4 regions of the Halopseudomonas xinjiangensis genome follow, and region 2 is predicted to be linked to each of the others. Evidence: predicted binding sites of a transcription regulator. Region 2 holds the regulator's gene; each other region holds the start of a gene.
The links. Region 2 encodes FliA, which starts transcription of late flagellar genes. Its sites were predicted from a motif close to CTAAAGTTTNNNNNNNNNNNGCCGNTAA; they were not measured.
Positions count from the first base shown of each region.

Region 1: BLT85_RS16950 (methyl-accepting chemotaxis protein) is a predicted target of FliA. The motif match lies at 1,447-1,474, and genes of this name have one in related genera.
Region 3: BLT85_RS07760 (methyl-accepting chemotaxis protein) is a predicted target of FliA. The motif match lies at 2,174-2,201, and genes of this name have one in related genera.
Region 4: BLT85_RS16955 (methyl-accepting chemotaxis protein) is a predicted target of FliA. The motif match lies at 2,125-2,152, and genes of this name have one in related genera.

Region 1 is NZ_LT629736.1:1,446,266-1,450,477, forward strand. Features, by position in the region: gene rimO (30S ribosomal protein S12 methylthiotransferase RimO) at 8-1,339, shown strand; gene BLT85_RS16950 (methyl-accepting chemotaxis protein) at 1,516-2,871, shown strand; gene BLT85_RS06620 (MOSC domain-containing protein) at 2,920-3,768, opposite strand; gene BLT85_RS06625 (mechanosensitive ion channel domain-containing protein) at 3,891-4,212, shown strand, end outside.
Region 2 is NZ_LT629736.1:695,874-700,085, forward strand. Features, by position in the region: gene flhF (flagellar biosynthesis protein FlhF) at 1-728, shown strand, start outside; gene fleN (flagellar synthesis regulator FleN) at 758-1,585, shown strand; gene BLT85_RS03190 (RNA polymerase sigma factor FliA) at 1,582-2,319, shown strand; gene BLT85_RS03195 (chemotaxis response regulator CheY) at 2,461-2,838, shown strand; gene BLT85_RS03200 (protein phosphatase CheZ) at 2,854-3,648, shown strand; gene BLT85_RS03205 (chemotaxis protein CheA) at 3,661-4,212, shown strand, end outside.
Region 3 is NZ_LT629736.1:1,696,807-1,701,018, reverse strand. Features, by position in the region: gene BLT85_RS07765 (NirD/YgiW/YdeI family stress tolerance protein) at 1-264, opposite strand, end outside; gene BLT85_RS07760 (methyl-accepting chemotaxis protein) at 441-2,087, opposite strand; gene BLT85_RS07755 (substrate-binding periplasmic protein) at 2,406-3,173, shown strand; gene rloA3 (retropepsin-like aspartic peptidase RloA3) at 3,289-3,969, shown strand; gene BLT85_RS07745 (DUF2058 domain-containing protein) at 4,009-4,212, opposite strand, start outside.
Region 4 is NZ_LT629736.1:1,882,216-1,886,427, forward strand. Features, by position in the region: gene BLT85_RS08570 (thioredoxin family protein) at 1-58, shown strand, start outside; gene BLT85_RS08575 (CocE/NonD family hydrolase) at 282-2,063, shown strand; gene BLT85_RS16955 (methyl-accepting chemotaxis protein) at 2,182-3,495, shown strand; gene BLT85_RS08585 (efflux RND transporter periplasmic adaptor subunit) at 3,648-4,212, shown strand, end outside.

The DNA of each region.
Region 1 (4,212 bases), 750 kb from region 2:
GGTTTTCATGTCCAAACTCCCGTCGACCAATCCTAAAGTCGGCTTCGTCAGTCTCGGCTGTCCCAAGGCATTGGTCGACTCCGAGCGTATTCTCACGCAGCTGCGTACTGAAGGGTATCAGGTCGTTGCGACCTACCAGGACGCTGATGTGGTGGTGGTCAACACTTGTGGTTTTATCGATTCCGCCAAGGCCGAGTCGCTCGACGCCATTGGCGAAGCAATAGCCGAGAACGGCCGGGTTATCGTGACCGGCTGTATGGGTGTCGAAGAAAGCGTGATCCGGGATGTGCATCCCAACGTACTGGCTGTTACCGGGCCGCAGCAGTACGAACAGGTCGTGAATGCGGTGCATGAAGTGGTCCCGCCGCGCGCCGACCACAATCCGCTGGTCGATCTGGTTCCCCCGCAGGGGATCAAGCTGACGCCCCGTCATTATGCTTATTTGAAAATTTCCGAAGGCTGCAATCACAGCTGCAGCTTCTGCATCATCCCGTCGATGCGCGGCAAACTGGTCAGCCGTCCGATCGGCGACGTGCTCGGCGAAGCCGAACGGCTGGTGAAGTCAGGCGTGAAAGAGTTGTTGGTGATCTCTCAGGACACCAGCGCCTATGGCGTCGATATCAAGTACCGCACCGGCTTCTGGAATGGTCGACCGGTCAAATCGCGCATGACGGAAATGTGCGAAGCCCTCAGTGAACTTGGCGTATGGGTACGCCTGCATTATGTGTACCCCTACCCGCACGTCGACGAGCTGATCCCGCTGATGGCCGAGGGCAAAATCCTGCCGTACCTGGACATCCCCTTCCAACATGCGAGCCCCAAGGTTCTCAAGGCGATGAAGCGCCCTGCGTTTGAAGACAAAACGCTCGCGCGGATCAAGTCCTGGCGCGAAATCTGTCCGGAGCTGACCATTCGCTCGACCTTCATTGTCGGCTTCCCCGGCGAGACGGAAGATGATTTCCAGTACCTGCTCGACTGGCTGACCGAAGCACAGCTCGACCGCGTGGGCTGTTTCAAGTATTCCGCGGTGGACGGCGCCCCGGCCAACGAGATGGCGGCCCCGGTACCGGAAGAAGTCAAAGAAGACCGCTGGGAACGTTTCATGGCTCATCAGCAGGCGATCAGTGCGGCGCGCCTGCAGCGCAAGGTGGGCCAGACGCTCGAGGTGTTGATCGACGAAGTGGACGAGGACGGCCCAATCGCCCGTTCCATGGCCGATGCACCGGAAATCGACGGCGCGGTTTATATCGACACTGACGAGCCGCTTAAGCCAGGCGAGATCGTCACGGTGGTGATCACCGACGCCGACGAATACGACCTCTGGGCTCGACTGGTCTAAATCGCCTGGTCCCAAGTGCTCTTCCGCGCCAGCTCAGGAGCGATCCGAGCTGGCGTTTTTCTTTCCGCCAGCATGTCGTCCCTCTAAAAAATCGCAGCCCTGCAAGACTGAAGAATACCTGTACATCGCCGATATCAAGAATGAACAATCCATTACAAAGGTTGTACGAACCTTGAATGATGGCTATTGTCTATCGCCGCGATATCAATCAGGAACGCTTCGTAATGTTCAATCACAGGATCAAGACCGAGTTACAAGCCACCAAGCTTGAGCTGGACGGAGACAGAGCTCTGCTGGCGGCGGTCAGACGTCATGTCGCAGTCATCGAGTTCTCGCCGGACGGGGTCATTCTCGACGCCAACGACCTCTTCCTCCAGGTCACCGGCTACTCTCTCGCCCAACTCTGCGGTAAACATCACCGCAAACTTTGTGCGCCAGAACTGACTGCTTTGCCAGCGTATCGTCAGTTGTGGAGCGAACTCGCAAACGGCAAAGCCCGCTCAGGGACCTTTCCGCGCCGTGACGCACGAGGCCGCCAGATATGGCTGGAAGCCACGTACTTCCCTGTCCTTGATGAAGCGCAGCGAGTGGTGAAGGTACTGAAAATCGCTTCCGACGTGACGGAACAGCACAACACAGCCTTGGAGCAGCGAGCTGTCGTGGAGGCGTTGCATCGCTCGTTAGCGGTGATCGAATTCACACCAACCGGTGAAGTGGTGCGGGCCAACCAGAACTTTCTCGAGACGTTGGGCTATTCCGGCGACCAGATCATTGGCAAACACCACCGGATGTTCTGTCCGGACGGGTTCAACCAGACCAATCCACACTTCTGGAAAGAGCTGGCCAATGGTGAATTCAAGTCCGGGCGCTTTGAACGACGCAACAGCCGTGGCGAAACCATCTGGCTGGAGGCAACCTACAACCCGATCATTGACGAACATGGCGTAACCACCAAGGTCATCAAGTTCGCGACCGACATAACCGAGCGCGTGCAGCAAGCTCTCGCCATCCGCCAGGCCGCCGAGGTCGCCAGCAGCACGTCGGAAGAAACCGCGCAGATCGCTCTGCAAGGCATGACCTCGCTACAGGCGACCGTGGAAACCTCGGCGCGGATATCCGAACAGGTCAGCGAGACAACCCTGCTCATCGAGCAGCTCAATGTTCAATCCAAGAGCATCGAGGACATCGTTTCGACGATCAGCGCTATTGCCGAGCAGACCAACCTCCTGGCGCTCAACGCAGCTATCGAGGCGGCGCGTGCCGGAGAACAAGGTCGCGGCTTCGCCGTTGTGGCGGACGAAGTGCGTCAGCTAGCGGCAAGGACAAGCAAATCGACATCCGAAATTGCAAGCGTCGTGCAGCGCAACCGGGATCTCACCCAGAACGTGACCAGCCGTGTCGATGCGGTGAGCCGTTCGGCCGAAGATGGGCGCCAGCGCACCAACGAGGTGGCAGCGATCATGGACGAGATCCACCAAGGTGCAGAAAACGTGTGCAAGACCGCTTCCCGATTACTCGAATCCCACCAGTAAAGGACCAAACTGGAGGCAGATCGGCCGCCCTGGCGCTGGCCGGCCAGGTTAGCCGACCCAGACCTCAACCCCTGCATGCAACGACCCTGCCTCGGACATGCGCCCGTATACGCCGAGATTTTGATCGGCATGCCTCACAACCGTGCGCAGAACCAGTGTATCCGCCCCGAAATCGCGCTGGGCTCGGGTGATCGCACCGCAGCGCGGCGTGGTTGCGATGCACGTCAGCTTCACCTCGCCCATATGAAGTGTCTGGCCAATCCAATCCTGTTCGGCCAGGCCTTCTTCGCCAGGCAAGGTTTCGATCACAAGGTTAGGTCTGAACCGTCTAGCGTCCCAATCAGCGTTCTGCTGCACGTTTTCCAGATGGGATAGCGTGGCCGTGGTCACGATGTGCACCGGGGCAACCAGGAAGAAGGTTCCAGGGACCGAAACGAAATCGGCTACCGATTGGGGCAGGTTCGAGAAGTCTGGTAGCGGCTCGCCCTGCTCCCGATCAAACGTGGCCTTCAGTTCGTCGAGCCAGCCGATTGCGCCCAACTTGTAGCGGCGAAACCGATCCAGCCCTTCGTTGCTCTGCAGCGCCTCGATCCGGGAAGCATGACCAAGCAACTCGGAGAGTCGCTCCTCAACGCTAGCGTCAGTGCAGCACACCGTCTCTCCATCAGGAAACTCGATACGCGGCGTATCAGAATCAGCCATCGTGCGAGCCGTGCAGCGCAGCAGCTGAGGGCGGAATTTGCAACTTTGTATCTCATCCCGGTTCAGGTCCCGTACCGCCCACCGCCTGTCGCCATACAAGCCCATAGCGTCGAGGCCGCAGGTCTCGACGCGCTCACCACCCATCCCTTTCACCGGATAACGCCAGATTTCCTTGATAATGCCGACCTTGCGCATCGCTGTGTGCCGCCCCTTCGTTGCTGTCCGTCAGTGCTATGCATCATCGATGCCAGCGTTGCGTTGACGTGCTGCGTCGTGCGCAGGATCATGAGCAGCACATACGCGCAGCAGGAATTCAGATGTTTGACAATTTCGTTTGGCCGCCCTCGGTCCAGATACCCGACAGCCTGATGGGGCTTTTGCTCAACTCCCTCATTCTGGTGGTCACCATCGGCATCCTCCGAGCAGTGACGGCCCGATTCATCCGGCGGACAGTTCAGTCTGCCGAGCTTCGAGGGAGGTGGTTGGTCAACTCGCGCAATGGTTTCCTGCTCCTGCTGCTGCTGGGGCTGGTGATCATCTGGGGTGACGAGCTGCGCACGCTTGCACTGTCCATCGTCGCGATCGCGGTGGCCTTCGTCGTTGCTACCAAAGAGCTGATCCTTTGTCTGACCGGATCAC
Region 2 (4,212 bases):
CCTGGCGGTTGCTGCTGGCGCATCTGGCGCAGAGCATCCCGGTCATCCGTGAAGAACTCATCGAACAGGGTGGAGTGATCGCCCTGGTCGGCCCTACCGGCGCCGGCAAGACCACCACGCTCGGCAAGCTGGCGGCACGTTATGTACTCAAGCACGGCAGCCAGCACGTGGCACTGGTAACGATGGACACCTATCGTATAGGTGCGCATGAGCAACTGCGCACGCTGGGCCGCATTCTCAATGTGCCGGTGCGTGTGGTTGACGAGCAGAACAGTCTGAGTGATGTGCTCGACGAGTTCACCGGCAAGCGACTGGTTCTGGTGGATACCGCTGGTCTTCAGGCTCAGGATCCACAACTGCGTGGACAACTCGGCGAGCTGGCTGCGCAGGGCAAGCGGGTCAAAACCATGCTCGTTCTGGCTGCCACCAGTCAGTACCGGGTACTCAAGGCGGCTTTTCACAATTACCGCGCCTGTGGCTTGTCCGGCTGTATCCTGACCAAGGTCGACGAAGCCGCCACTTTGGGCGAATCCCTAGGGCTGGCTATGGAACAGGGTTTGCCGGTAGCCTATCTGGCAGATGGCCAGCGTATTCCAGACGACATCAGCAAGGCTGTGGGTCACCAGTTGGTTAGCCGGGCAGTCAGCCTGGCAGGCAACGAAGCCCCGGCAGATCAGGCCATGGCCGACGTGTTTGCGGGTATATTGCATACCCAGCGGGCAAGCTAATGAATTTCAAGACAAGGTAATCGACACAGATGGCCATCAAACATCCGGTTCAGGTTATCGCGGTCACCGGCGGTAAGGGCGGGATCGGCAAAACCAACGTTTCGGTCAACCTCAGCCTGGCACTGGCTGACCTGGGCCGTCGCGTTGTACTGCTTGATGCCGACCTTGGCCTGGCCAACGTCGACGTCCTGCTCGGTATCAAACCCAAGGCAACGCTCGCCGACGTGCTGGAAGGCACCTGCGATCTGCGCGACGTGCTGATCACCGGCCCGGGCGGAATCCGCATCGTTCCGGCCGCCTCGGGCGCCGCGAAAATGGTCAACCTCAACCCGCAGCAGCATGCGGGATTGATCCAGGCATTCAGCGACATCGGCGACAATCTTGACGTGCTCATCGTCGACACCGCCGCGGGGATCGGTGATTCGGTCGTCAGCTTCGTGCGCGCGGCTCAGGAAGTACTGGTCGTTGTCTGCGACGAGCCGACCTCGATCACCGATGCTTACGCGCTGATCAAATTGCTCAACCGCGATTACGGCATGACTCGTTTCCGCGTGCTCGCCAACATGGTGAATACGCCGCAGGAAGGCCGTACGGTGTTTGCTAAACTGACCAAAGTGACAGACCGCTTCCTGGATGTCGCGCTGCAGTACGTCGGCGCGGTGCCCTTCGACGAAGCGGTGCGCAAGGCAGTCCAGAAGCAGCGTGCGGTGTATGACGCATTCCCGCGCAGCAAGGCTTCCATCGCCATCCGTGGCATTGCGCAAAAAGTGGATTCCTGGCCCCTGCCTGCCAACCCACGTGGGCACCTGGAGTTCTTTGTCGAACGTCTGGTGCAGCAGACAGGGTCGGGGCTATGAACGCATCGGCCAGTGGAGTACGCATGTATACCCGCGCCCAAAGTTCTGCCGAATATCAGGATCGTCTTGTCGAGCAATTCGCTCCCCTGGTCAAACGTATCGCCTATCACCTGCTGGGCAGGTTGCCGTCGAGCGTTCAGGTCGAGGATCTGATGCAGGCCGGCATGATCGGTCTGCTCGAAGCGTCAAAAAAATTCGATCACGGTAAAGGTGCAAGCTTCGAGACCTACGCTGGCATCCGCATCCGCGGAGCCATGCTCGACGAGGTGCGCAAGGGTGACTGGGCTCCGCGCTCAGTCCACCGCAACACACGTATGGTCAGCGACGCAGTACGTGCCGTTGAAGGTCGTTTGGGCCGTGACGCTAAAGATCACGAGATCGCTGCCGAACTCAATATGAGTCTCGACGATTATTACTCGATTCTCAACGATACCAGCGGCAGCAAACTGTTCAGTTTCGAGGATCTGCTCGAATCGGGCGGGGAGGCCGACGCGCACGCCGATCACGAGCCCTACGGCGGGCTTCAGGACGAGCGATTCCGGTCGGCGCTGGTCCAGGCTATCGATGGCCTGCCCGAGCGGGAGCGGTTGCTGTTATCGCTGTATTACGACGAAGAACTGAATCTCAAGGAAATCGGTGCCGTCCTCGGCGTCAGCGAGTCCCGTGTGAGCCAGTTGCACAGTCAGTGCGCGGCACGCCTGCGGGCGCGTCTGGCAGACTGGCGCAACGATTGATTTTATCGCCAGCATCCGGACAATGCCCGGGTAGCCAGCACACCGCAACAACGACAAGGCTGGCAAGGCCATTAGCATCTGATTAGCGAGTGCGAACCTGCACTTTCCCTGGTTTGTACGGAGGTCGACTTGGACAAGAACATGAAGATCCTCATCGTTGATGATTTTTCGACGATGAGACGTATTATCAAGAACCTGCTGCGCGACCTGGGGTTCACCAACACGGCCGAGGCCGATGATGGCAATACCGCCTTGCCGATGCTGCAGAGCGGTGGTTTCGACTTTCTGGTTACCGACTGGAACATGCCGGGCATGAGCGGCATCGACCTGCTTCGGGCCGTGCGCGCCGACGACCGTCTCAAGCATCTTCCGGTGCTGATGGTTACCGCCGAAGCCAAGCGCGACCAGATCATCGAGGCCGCACAAGCCGGCGTGAACGGCTATGTGGTCAAACCGTTCACCGCGCAGGCGCTGAAGGAAAAGATCGAAAAGATTTTCGAGCGAGTCCAGGCAAAGTAATCCGGGGTACAGGTTATGGCTTTAAGCAAGGATCCCGGCCAGGCGACTGCTCAGGAATTTGAACACTCTCTCAAGGATAACGCGCGGCAACTGGTCGAGTTTCTCGAAAAAGGCCAGTTCGGCGAAGCCATCCTCGTCATCCACGCCATCAATCAGGCGCGCGATCGTGGGCTTTACCACGAAGTCGGGCAACTGACTCGTGCGCTGCACAACTCCATCGTGAATTTCCAGATCGACACATCTCACGCGCTGGGTGACAGCGGCGAAGTGTCAAAGATATCCGATGCGTCCGATCGGCTCGACTATGTCGTCAAGCTGACCGACAAGGCGGCCAACCGCACCATGGATCTGGTGGAAAGTAGCGCACCTATCGTCTCGGATCTTGGTCAGGAAGCGTCCGCGCTCAAGGCTGACTGGGATCGTCTGCAGCGCCGCGAAATGGCCGCCACCGAATTCCGCGACCTGTACAGGCGGATTGGCGAGTTTCTCGAAAAGACCGAGAAATCCAGTGCACAGGTGTCCTCGCATCTTAACGACATCCTCATCGCGCAGGATTATCAGGATCTCACCGGACAGGTGATCAAGCGTGTCACCGCGCTGGTTCATGATGTCGAGGAAAGCCTGGTCAATCTGGTGCGTATGGCTGGTCAGGTCGACCGCCTCGCGGGTATCGATCATGCCGAGCCCAAGCGTGAGGAGAAAAAAACCTCGGACAGGGGTGAAGGTCCGCAGATTCATGCCGATATAAGAGAAGACGTGGTTTCTGGACAAGACGAAGTTGATGATCTTCTGTCCAGCCTTGGCTTCTAGGGGAGTGGGTGCATGAGTTTCGACGCGGATGAAGAGATCCTCCAGGACTTCCTGGTGGAAGCCGGAGAGATCCTCGAATTATTGTCCGAGCAGTTGGTGGAGCTGGAAAACCGTCCCGAGGATACGGACCTGCTCAACGCCATCTTTCGCGGTTTCCATACCGTCAAGGGCGGGGCCGGATTCCTCCAGCTCGATGCTCTGGTCGCCTGCTGCCATATCGCCGAGAACGTCTTCGACATCCTTCGCAAGGGTGAGCGTCAGGTCACCTCGGAACTGATGGACGTGGTGTTGCAGGCGCTGGATGCGGTCAACGGGATGTTTGCCGAAGTGCGTGAAGGCGAAGACCCGACGCCGGCTGATCCGGAGCTGCTCGCGGCCTTGTCTGTCCTCGCACAGCCCGCCGGTGAAGAGATTATCGCATCGCCTGTGGTCGCGGCGGTTCCGGCCATGGAGCTGGAAGCTGTTGCAGCTGAAGGCGACGATGCCGACGGCGACATCACCGATGACGAATTCGAACAGTTGCTCGATGCCCTGCATGGTGGTGAGCCTGCTGCTCCCACCCCA
Region 3 (4,212 bases), 1.0 Mb from region 2:
TTTCTCGACCTGGCCATACACGGTTACCACATCGCCTGGCAGGAGTGGCAGCTCGTTGCCATACCATTCCCAGTCATCGGTCTCGACGCTGATTTGCCCGTGGCCATAGTCAAGCGTGAACTCATCGTTTTCCGAGTCAACAACCGTACCGCTGATTGAAACCCAGGAGTCGTCCGGCTGCTGCTTGGGCGATTGCGCCATTGCGGGAGCGGCAACCAAAGCCGAGGTGAGCAACCCAAGGGCGAATGTCTGTTTCTTCATCATGTTTCCTCCGCTGATTTGGTGGATACATGAGCCGACTTGGCTCTCAGTGCGGTCGACAGAGACGATTTGTCAGAGTTCACCGGGCTCGCTTGCCCGAGTAACAGAAGGAAGAAGGGAAAGATGGAATAGAAGGGCAGGGCAGCGGCACCCTTGCGAATGCCGCTGCTTTTGCACCGTCAGGTACGGAAACGGCTGACCAGATTGTCGATCTGCTGGCCTAGCTGCGCCAGGTGCTGGCTAGCCTGGGCAGTTTGCTGCGCGCCGTCGGTGGTCTCGCGAGCCAGCTCGGCTGCTTCGGTCACGTTGCGGTTGACGTCTTCCACCACGGTGGACTGCTGGGTGGTGGCGCTGGCGATCGATGCGTTCAATTCCACCATTTGCTGCATCGATTGTGCGATGAGGTCCAGCGCTTCCCCGGCTGCGTTGGCTTGTTGAACGCTCAGCTCCGAATAACGGCTGCTTTCGTTGATCACGGTCACCACCGTCTGCGTGTTGTTCTGCAGCTTGGTGATCATGTTGTGAATCTCTTCGGTGGACTTTTGGGTGCGCTGGGCAAGGTTGCGCACTTCGTCGGCGACCACGGCAAAGCCACGGCCCATCTCGCCGGCTCGCGCGGCCTCGATAGCGGCGTTGAGGGCGAGCAAGTTGGTCTGTTCGGCGATGTTGCGAATCACGTCCAGGACAGTGGTGATCTCGTTCGCATCGGTGGATAGCGTCTCCATATGCGCAACGGCAGTCTTGACGCTGGTCGACAGGTGACCGATCTGCTCGATGGTGCGTGTAACCTGCACCCGGCCATTGTTTGCGCCCTCGTTGGCATTCTCGACTTCCTGCGCAGCTGCGTTGGCATTTTGCGCAACATCCTGCACGCCGTAGGTGATCTCGTTGATCGCAGTGGCCATCAGCTCCATGCGCTCGGATTGGCGAGTCATGTCACGCAGGCTGTTGTTGCTGATGCCATCGAGCTGCTGGCTGGCGCTGATCAGCTGCCGCGCGCTGTCCCCCAGTTGTTGCACCAGGCTGCGCAGGTTGCCGGTGAACTGATTGAAGTGTCGGGCGATCAGTGACAATTCGTCGTGGGCGTCGTCGTCCAGCTTGCGCGTGAGATCGCCTTCGCCGCTGGCGACGTTGCGCATGGCCTCGACAATCCGGTTGAGCGGTTGCGAAATGCTGCTGCCGATGATGTACAGGATGATGACCATGATGGCGATCAGGCCTAGCACGATGGCCGACGATTGCACGGCCTGCTGGACCACCTTAGCGCGCATGTCGTCGAGGAAGATACCGGTCCCGATCATGTAGCCCCACGGGGTGAAATGCTTGAACGCGGCAAGCTTGCGTGAGCCGGGATCTTCGCCAGGTGTCTGGCCCGGTTTGGCCCAGCTGTATTCGAAGCTGGCCGTGCCTTCCTTGCGCGCCAGGGCGACCATTTCCTTGATGACCGAGACACCATGCTGATTGTTCATGGTGGACAGGTCGGTGCCCTCGGTCTGGGGCGCGAAAGGATGCATGATCATGATGTTGTTCATGTCATTGATCCAGAAATACTCATTGCCGCCGTATCGTAAAACGCGCAACGCAGCCAGGGCCTGGGTCTTGGCCTCGGCCTCGCTCAGCTCGCCGCGCTGCTGCAGGCCGTGGTAATGGGCAAGCAGATCATGCGCAACCTCCACCAGATGCGTCGCTTTGGTGACTTCGGCATTACGGATTTCCGAGCGCAGGTGTGTCAGAGACACCGCTTCCAGGGCCAGCATGCCGACCAGCGCCACGATCAGAATCAACCAGATTCGCTGACGTATGTTGATGCTGCGCAACAGCTTCATTGAGTCTCTCCCACTTCCATTCGAGCATTATTTTTTTTAGAGCCGCCATCCTATGTATATCAAGGCGAGACGAGCTGCTTATAGTTATATCGACACGAACGAGAAAAACCTGAGCGGCTTTTTCGAGGGTGCGATGGCAATCTGGCGTCAGATTATTGGACGATCCTTGGCGACCTCGCAACCTCATTTCGCCGGGTATCAATTCAACCGATGAGTGGTCAAAACATAAGGTGATCATGCCAGTCGAGTGTGCGTACGCCTGAAGTCTCCTATACTCTCCGTATGGCGATGTGCCATCGATGATAACAAGAGCTTCCCATGTCCTTTTGCGCACGAATTCTATTGCTGTGGAGCCTTGCGACGCTTGCCTTGGCTAACCCGGCTACCGTGCGGGTAGGCGGTTATGTCTTTCCGCCTTTCGTCGAGGTGAGTTCCGAAGGCGAGTGGACCGGCGTAACGCTCGATCTCATCGATCGGCTCAATGCCATGCAGTCCGAGTACCACTTCGAGTTCGTGCCTACGGCTGCTGCACGACGCTACCGCGAATTGGAAACGGGCCACTTCGACATGCTGTTTTTCGAAAACCCGGCGTGGGGTTGGCAAGGGCAGGACACTCAAAGCATCGACGGCGTCGTGCTGAGCCGGGCATTGTTCATCGCGCTGGCCGAGGATAGCCGCACCCAGGACTATTTCGACGATCGGCAAGGCAAGCGCATCGCGCTGTTCAGCGGATACCACTACGCCTTCGCTGGCTTCATCGCGGACCCCAATCATCTGCGCGATGTACACAATGCGGTACTGACGCTTTCGCAGGAAAGCAACATCCAGATGGTCCTGCGCGGACGGGTGGACATGGCGGTAGTCACCGAATCCTTTCTCGAAGCCTATCTCTCCAGGCACCCGCATTACCGAAGCCGGCTGCTGATCGCCGAGGAGGCCGATCAGTACTACCAGCACTTTCTGTTGATGCGCAGTGGGGCAGAGCCGGGGCTGGCGCAAATGAAGGCATACGTCGACCAACTGCAGGATTCCGGGGCGCTGGGTCTGATCCTCGAGCACAACGGAATCAATCAGACACAGCCCTGAACCCCCATTCGCAGGCTGGCCCCTTGGCACCTTCGTTGGTTTGGATAGAATGCGCGCACCGGCACTTTACAGCCCGAGCCGGGTCTACCCGACGTCTCCCCTCAAAGGATTTCCTATGTTGTCGTTTTACAAACTGTGTTCTGTCGCCGCGCTATGTGCCGCTGTCAGTTTTCAGAGCTCCGTCGCCTACGCTGAGCGAGAAGTCAGCGGTGAGATGGCTTCCTCGATCACCACCTCAGACGAGCTCGCCGGTCGCGTGGTGGTTGGCTGGATCGAAAAGGGCCGGGTGCTGCCCGAGCGTGCTGCGGTGAAGATCAAGGTGGATTCCGGCGCACTGACCTCATCCATGCACGCGGTGAACATCGAGAAATTCAAGCGCAAGGGCAAAGAGTGGGTGCGCTATGACGTACCGGTGCGTGACGCCGACACCGAGGAGATGGTGACCATGAAGTTCGAGCGTCCGGTCTATCGCCGTGTGCTGATCCGTGGTGCCGGTGGCAAGGAGCGCCGCCCGGTGGTGCAAATGTCGATCTGCCTGGGCGACAAGGTGTATGAAGAGCAATTTACGTTACGTGATCGTGGCGACATGACCTATCCGGTGCTGATCGGCCGTCGCACCATCGAACACATCGGTCTGATCGATGTGTCGCAGACGTTCATGCTGCCGCTGAATTGCCCGAAGGCTGCAGAAGATGACGAGCGCACCAAGCAGAAGCGGATGAAGGACGACGAGAAGCTGGTCGACGACAGCCATATGGACGATCCGGAAGAATCCGAAGACGACAACGACGACTGATAGCTTTCGGGCGGCTCGTTTCGAGCCGCCCGAGGCGCGTTACCACATCAGATCGTCGGGAACCTTGAATGCCGCGTACGGATCATCGTCGGCAGGTGTATCAGCTTGTACCTTGGCGATCACCACCGGCCAGTGCGGTGCCCGTTCCATCACCTTTTCCGCCACGTCCAAGGGAATCAGTTCGAAGTTGCCGGACAGGCGAACGATTGCCAGCTTGCCACGGCTCAGCTTGTCGAACTGCTC
Region 4 (4,212 bases), 1.2 Mb from region 2:
GGTTCGACCAGCCGATGCGCAGAGTATTAGCCGAGCCTTGAGCCAGATCGACAGCTAAGGGTGGCACACCCGAGCATTTGCTCTAAATTTTTCGATCCACCGCGGCTCGTCTAGCACGGGCCTGACCCGCCGGTCACCGCCTCTTCTGCCCGCGCAGGGCTGCCGGCGAGCCGGAACTTCCCACGCATCACTTCGTTCTCAAATGCAGGCTCGTAACGAGCCCTTGGCACGTGAATCACTCGCGTATCACTCCGAAAGAAGAACAACAAAGAGGTGCGAACATGACTCGCAAACCCTATCTCGGCCTCGCCCGTGGCGCAGCATTGAGCCTTGCCATCGCCAGTGCTGCATTGGCTGGTATGACTACGCTGTCCGCAGAAGCCGCGGGCAACTCCAGCAAGCCCATCGCCGGCGCGATAAGCGGCGGCGGGACTGCCACGACCCAGCAGAAATACGACGTCTCCATCACCTCGTTCGACGGCACCGAAATCGCCGTGACCATCTACCAGCCACGCCTCGAGCAGGGCCAGCCCGCGCCGCTGCTGATGTACAGCCATGGCTGGAGCGGCAGCCGCTCTACCGATCTCAGCGAAACCGACTCGCTGACCGAAGCCGCTCGCAAGGCCTGGGAATCGGGTTACTTCGTGCTGACCTTCGATCAGCGCGGTTTCGGTGACAGCGGTGGTCAGGCCAACGTACAGGACCCGGAGATCGAAGGCCGGGACATACAAGCACTGCTCGACTGGGCCGAGGCCAACCTGGCGCCTCACCTCGCTTACCTGCGCGGTGACCCACTGGTTGGCGGACTGGGCGTCAGTTATGGCGGCGGTTTCCAGCTGGTCGGTTCGAGTGTGGACGCACGCTTCGACGCCCTGGTACCCATCATCACCTGGCATGATCTGTCTTACAGCCTGACGCCCGATGGCGTGCCCAAGACCGCCTGGCTGTCCTTCCTGTCCGGCGTCGCCGCGATGGATCAGGCGCCCTGGGTCACCCAGTCGTATGTGGAATCGCTATCCGGCACCGCGAGCGAGGCGTCCTCCGCACGCCTTGCCAGTCACGGGTTGGGCGCCTATTGCCAGCCGCGTACAGACGGTGCCGGCGTCCCCGACGTCGACGCCTTGTTCATCCAGGGCGTCAACGACACCCTGTTCAATGCCAACGAAGCGACCTGGAACTACAACTGCCTTCGCCAGGCTGGGAATGATGCCTACCTGCTGATTACCAAGGGCGGCCACGTGCTGCCGGCTTTGCAGGATGGCTCCGACGGTGGACTCACCAACCTTGGCGGCCTGTATAACGACGTGCAGTGCGGCGACACCCGGTACAGCATCGCTGACTTGTCCTACAGCTTCCTCGATGCAAAATTGCGCAAACTGCAACGTGACGTGGCGATTCCGCGCGTATGCTTGACCCAAAGCGGCGGCGGAAGCGTAGTGACCGAGGAGATGCCTACCGGCGGGATGGAACTGCACGTCGACAGTGGCAACATGCTGGTCGGCCCGCCTTCGATCGATGTGGTGCTGAACCTGCTGCGCAAGCTCGATCCGGGAACGCTGGCCGATGTGCTCAGCGTACTGTCGGCCGACACCGCCAGCCTGCTTACCAGCGCACTGACCGGGTTGATCACCGTCGAGCCGGAACGTGTTACCGCCGTCCTCACGGAATTGGTCGAAACCCTGCCGCCGGCCCTACTGGCCGAGCTAGGCACCGCGCCCCGCTTCGTGCCGCTGTACCGCGTCAGCAGCGACCAGACTCTGGCGGGCTTGCCGCTCGCCGATCTGCGCATCGACGGCGAAGCCGCCCTTGATCCGCGAGTATTCGTCGGTGTCGGGGTCAAGCGACGCTTCCGCCTCAGCCCGGAGCTGCTGGGTGATCAGATACTGCCGCTACGCGGCACAGGCGAGCGGCAGACCGAGCTGGTCGGGGTCAGCACCGAGCTGCGCTATGGTGACGAGGTGGGCCTGATGCTGTACGGCTTCCACCCGCAGTACACCCTGGGTTTCTCGCACCTGCCCAGCGCAGTGAAGCTCACTGGTACAGTGCAACTGCCGCTTCACTGAGGCTGATACTGCCCACCGGCGCAACGCCGGTGGGTCTGTCACGGACCACCTGGCGATTGCCGTAAAGAAACACCTGAAGCTGCCGATACACACCGTACGCCACCTTCCAGAGATCGCCATGTTCAACCATAACCTGAAAAAGCAACTGCAGGACCAGGCAGCCGAGCTGTTCATGGCACGTCAACTGGCCGAGCAAATGGATGCCCATGCGCTGATCATCGAACTGGACCCGCAGTTCAACGTCATGACGGTCAATGACAGTTTCGCCAAGGCACTTGGTTACCGGGCCGATCAGCTGAGCAACCGGCCGTTGTCCGACCTGGTGCCTGCCTACGTCAAGAATTTGCCGTGTTTTCATAACTTTCACGCAGCGATGAGCAAAGTCGAGCCTATTGGTGACGACTACCGTTACCTTCGTAGCGATGGCAGCCTCGCCTGGCTGCACCTGGACTGGTTTCCCCTGCGCGACGAGAGCGGCAAGCTCCTGAAGATCAAAGGCTATGCCCGCGAAGTCACCAACGAGATCCAGACCGGGAAGGAAAACGAGCAATTCATCAAGGCACTGATCCGCTCGACGGCGGTCATTCAGTTCAAGCTGGACGGGACGATCATCGCCGCGAACGAGCAGTTCCTGCAGGGCATGGGCTACAAGTTGCCGCAGCTTCTCGGCAAGCACCACAGTATGTTCTGCCTGCCAGAGCTGGCGTCTTCACAGGAATACAAGTCGTTCTGGCAGACGCTGAACCGTGGGGAATACGTTTCCGGCCGCTTCCAGCGGATCGATAGCCGCGGGCGCGATGTATGGCTGGAAGCCAGCTACAACCCGGTATACGACGCTGAAGGCAACCTCTACAAAGTGGTCAAGTTCGCCAGTGTTGTAAGCGAACAAGTAGCGCGCGAAGAAGAAGTCAGAGAGGCCGCACGGATTGCCTACGATATTTCCCGGCAGACCGACACCAGCGCCGAACGCGGCGCGACGGTGGTCAAGGACACCGTGACCACCATGCAGCGCGTGGCAGCGGAGGTCGATTCGGCCACCCAAAGCATCGAGGCGCTGGGCAAGCAGTCATTGCTGATCAGCTCCATCGTGCAGACCATCAGCGGTATCGCGGCGCAGACGAACCTGCTGGCTCTGAACGCCGCTATCGAAGCAGCGCGCGCGGGTGAACAGGGTCGCGGCTTCGCTGTCGTCGCTGATGAAGTGCGCCAACTGGCGGGCCGTACCAGCGCCGCCACCGAAGAAATCGTCAGCGTCGTGGAGAAGAACCAGGCGTTGGCCGATGAAGCGGTCAAGGACATGTCCACCAGTCGCGAACAGGCCGCCCAGGGCCTGGCCCTGGCCAACCAGGCGGGGACCGTCATTCTGGAGATCCAGGAAGGAGCCAAGCAGGTCGTCAGTGCCGTCCAGCGCTTTGCCAACGAGCTTAGCTAGCCTAGCCGGGGCCAGCCGACGTTGAACTCGGACGTCGGCTGGCCCCAGCCCGCGAAGTATTCGAAAAGTGTCCCATCTCTGAACTTTTTTTCGACAGACCGGCTCTACTTGGCTTGTACTCTTCTTGCCAACGCCGTCGATAAGGATCATGGATGTCACTCGCCAATGCCCCTGCTATCCGGCTGCTACTTCTGCTGCTCCTCTGTTCCGCCGCGCTGACCGGTTGTTCGTCCGAAGAAAGCCCTGCCGAGCTTCCCCCACGCGTCGCCCTGGTTCAATCGCTCGAAGCGGCGAATTCGTCCAGCGGACCGCTACGCTTTTCCGGCGTGGTACGCAGCGCCGACTCCTCGCAGCTGGCCTTCGAGGTCCCCGGCCGGGTCGAACGCATCCTCGTAGATGAAGGGGTGCGCGTCGAACGTGGCCAGCCGCTGGCAGAGCTGGACACCTCCGACTACGAATCGCAGCTACGCGAAGCCAGTGCAAGGATGGCGCAACTGGAGGCCGATCTCGCGCGGAAACGGCTGCTCGAAGCCGAAGGCATTCTCGCCCCTGCTGCCATCGAGCGGCTCGAGGCCCAGGTGGTCTCCGCCCAGGTCGCACGCGACACGGCGCGGCGCAACCTCGGCCATGCGACGCTGGAGGCGCCGTTTGATGGTGTCGTGGCCGCCAGACTGGTGGAACCCCAGACAGTGGTGGCAGCCGGCACGCCCGTGCTGG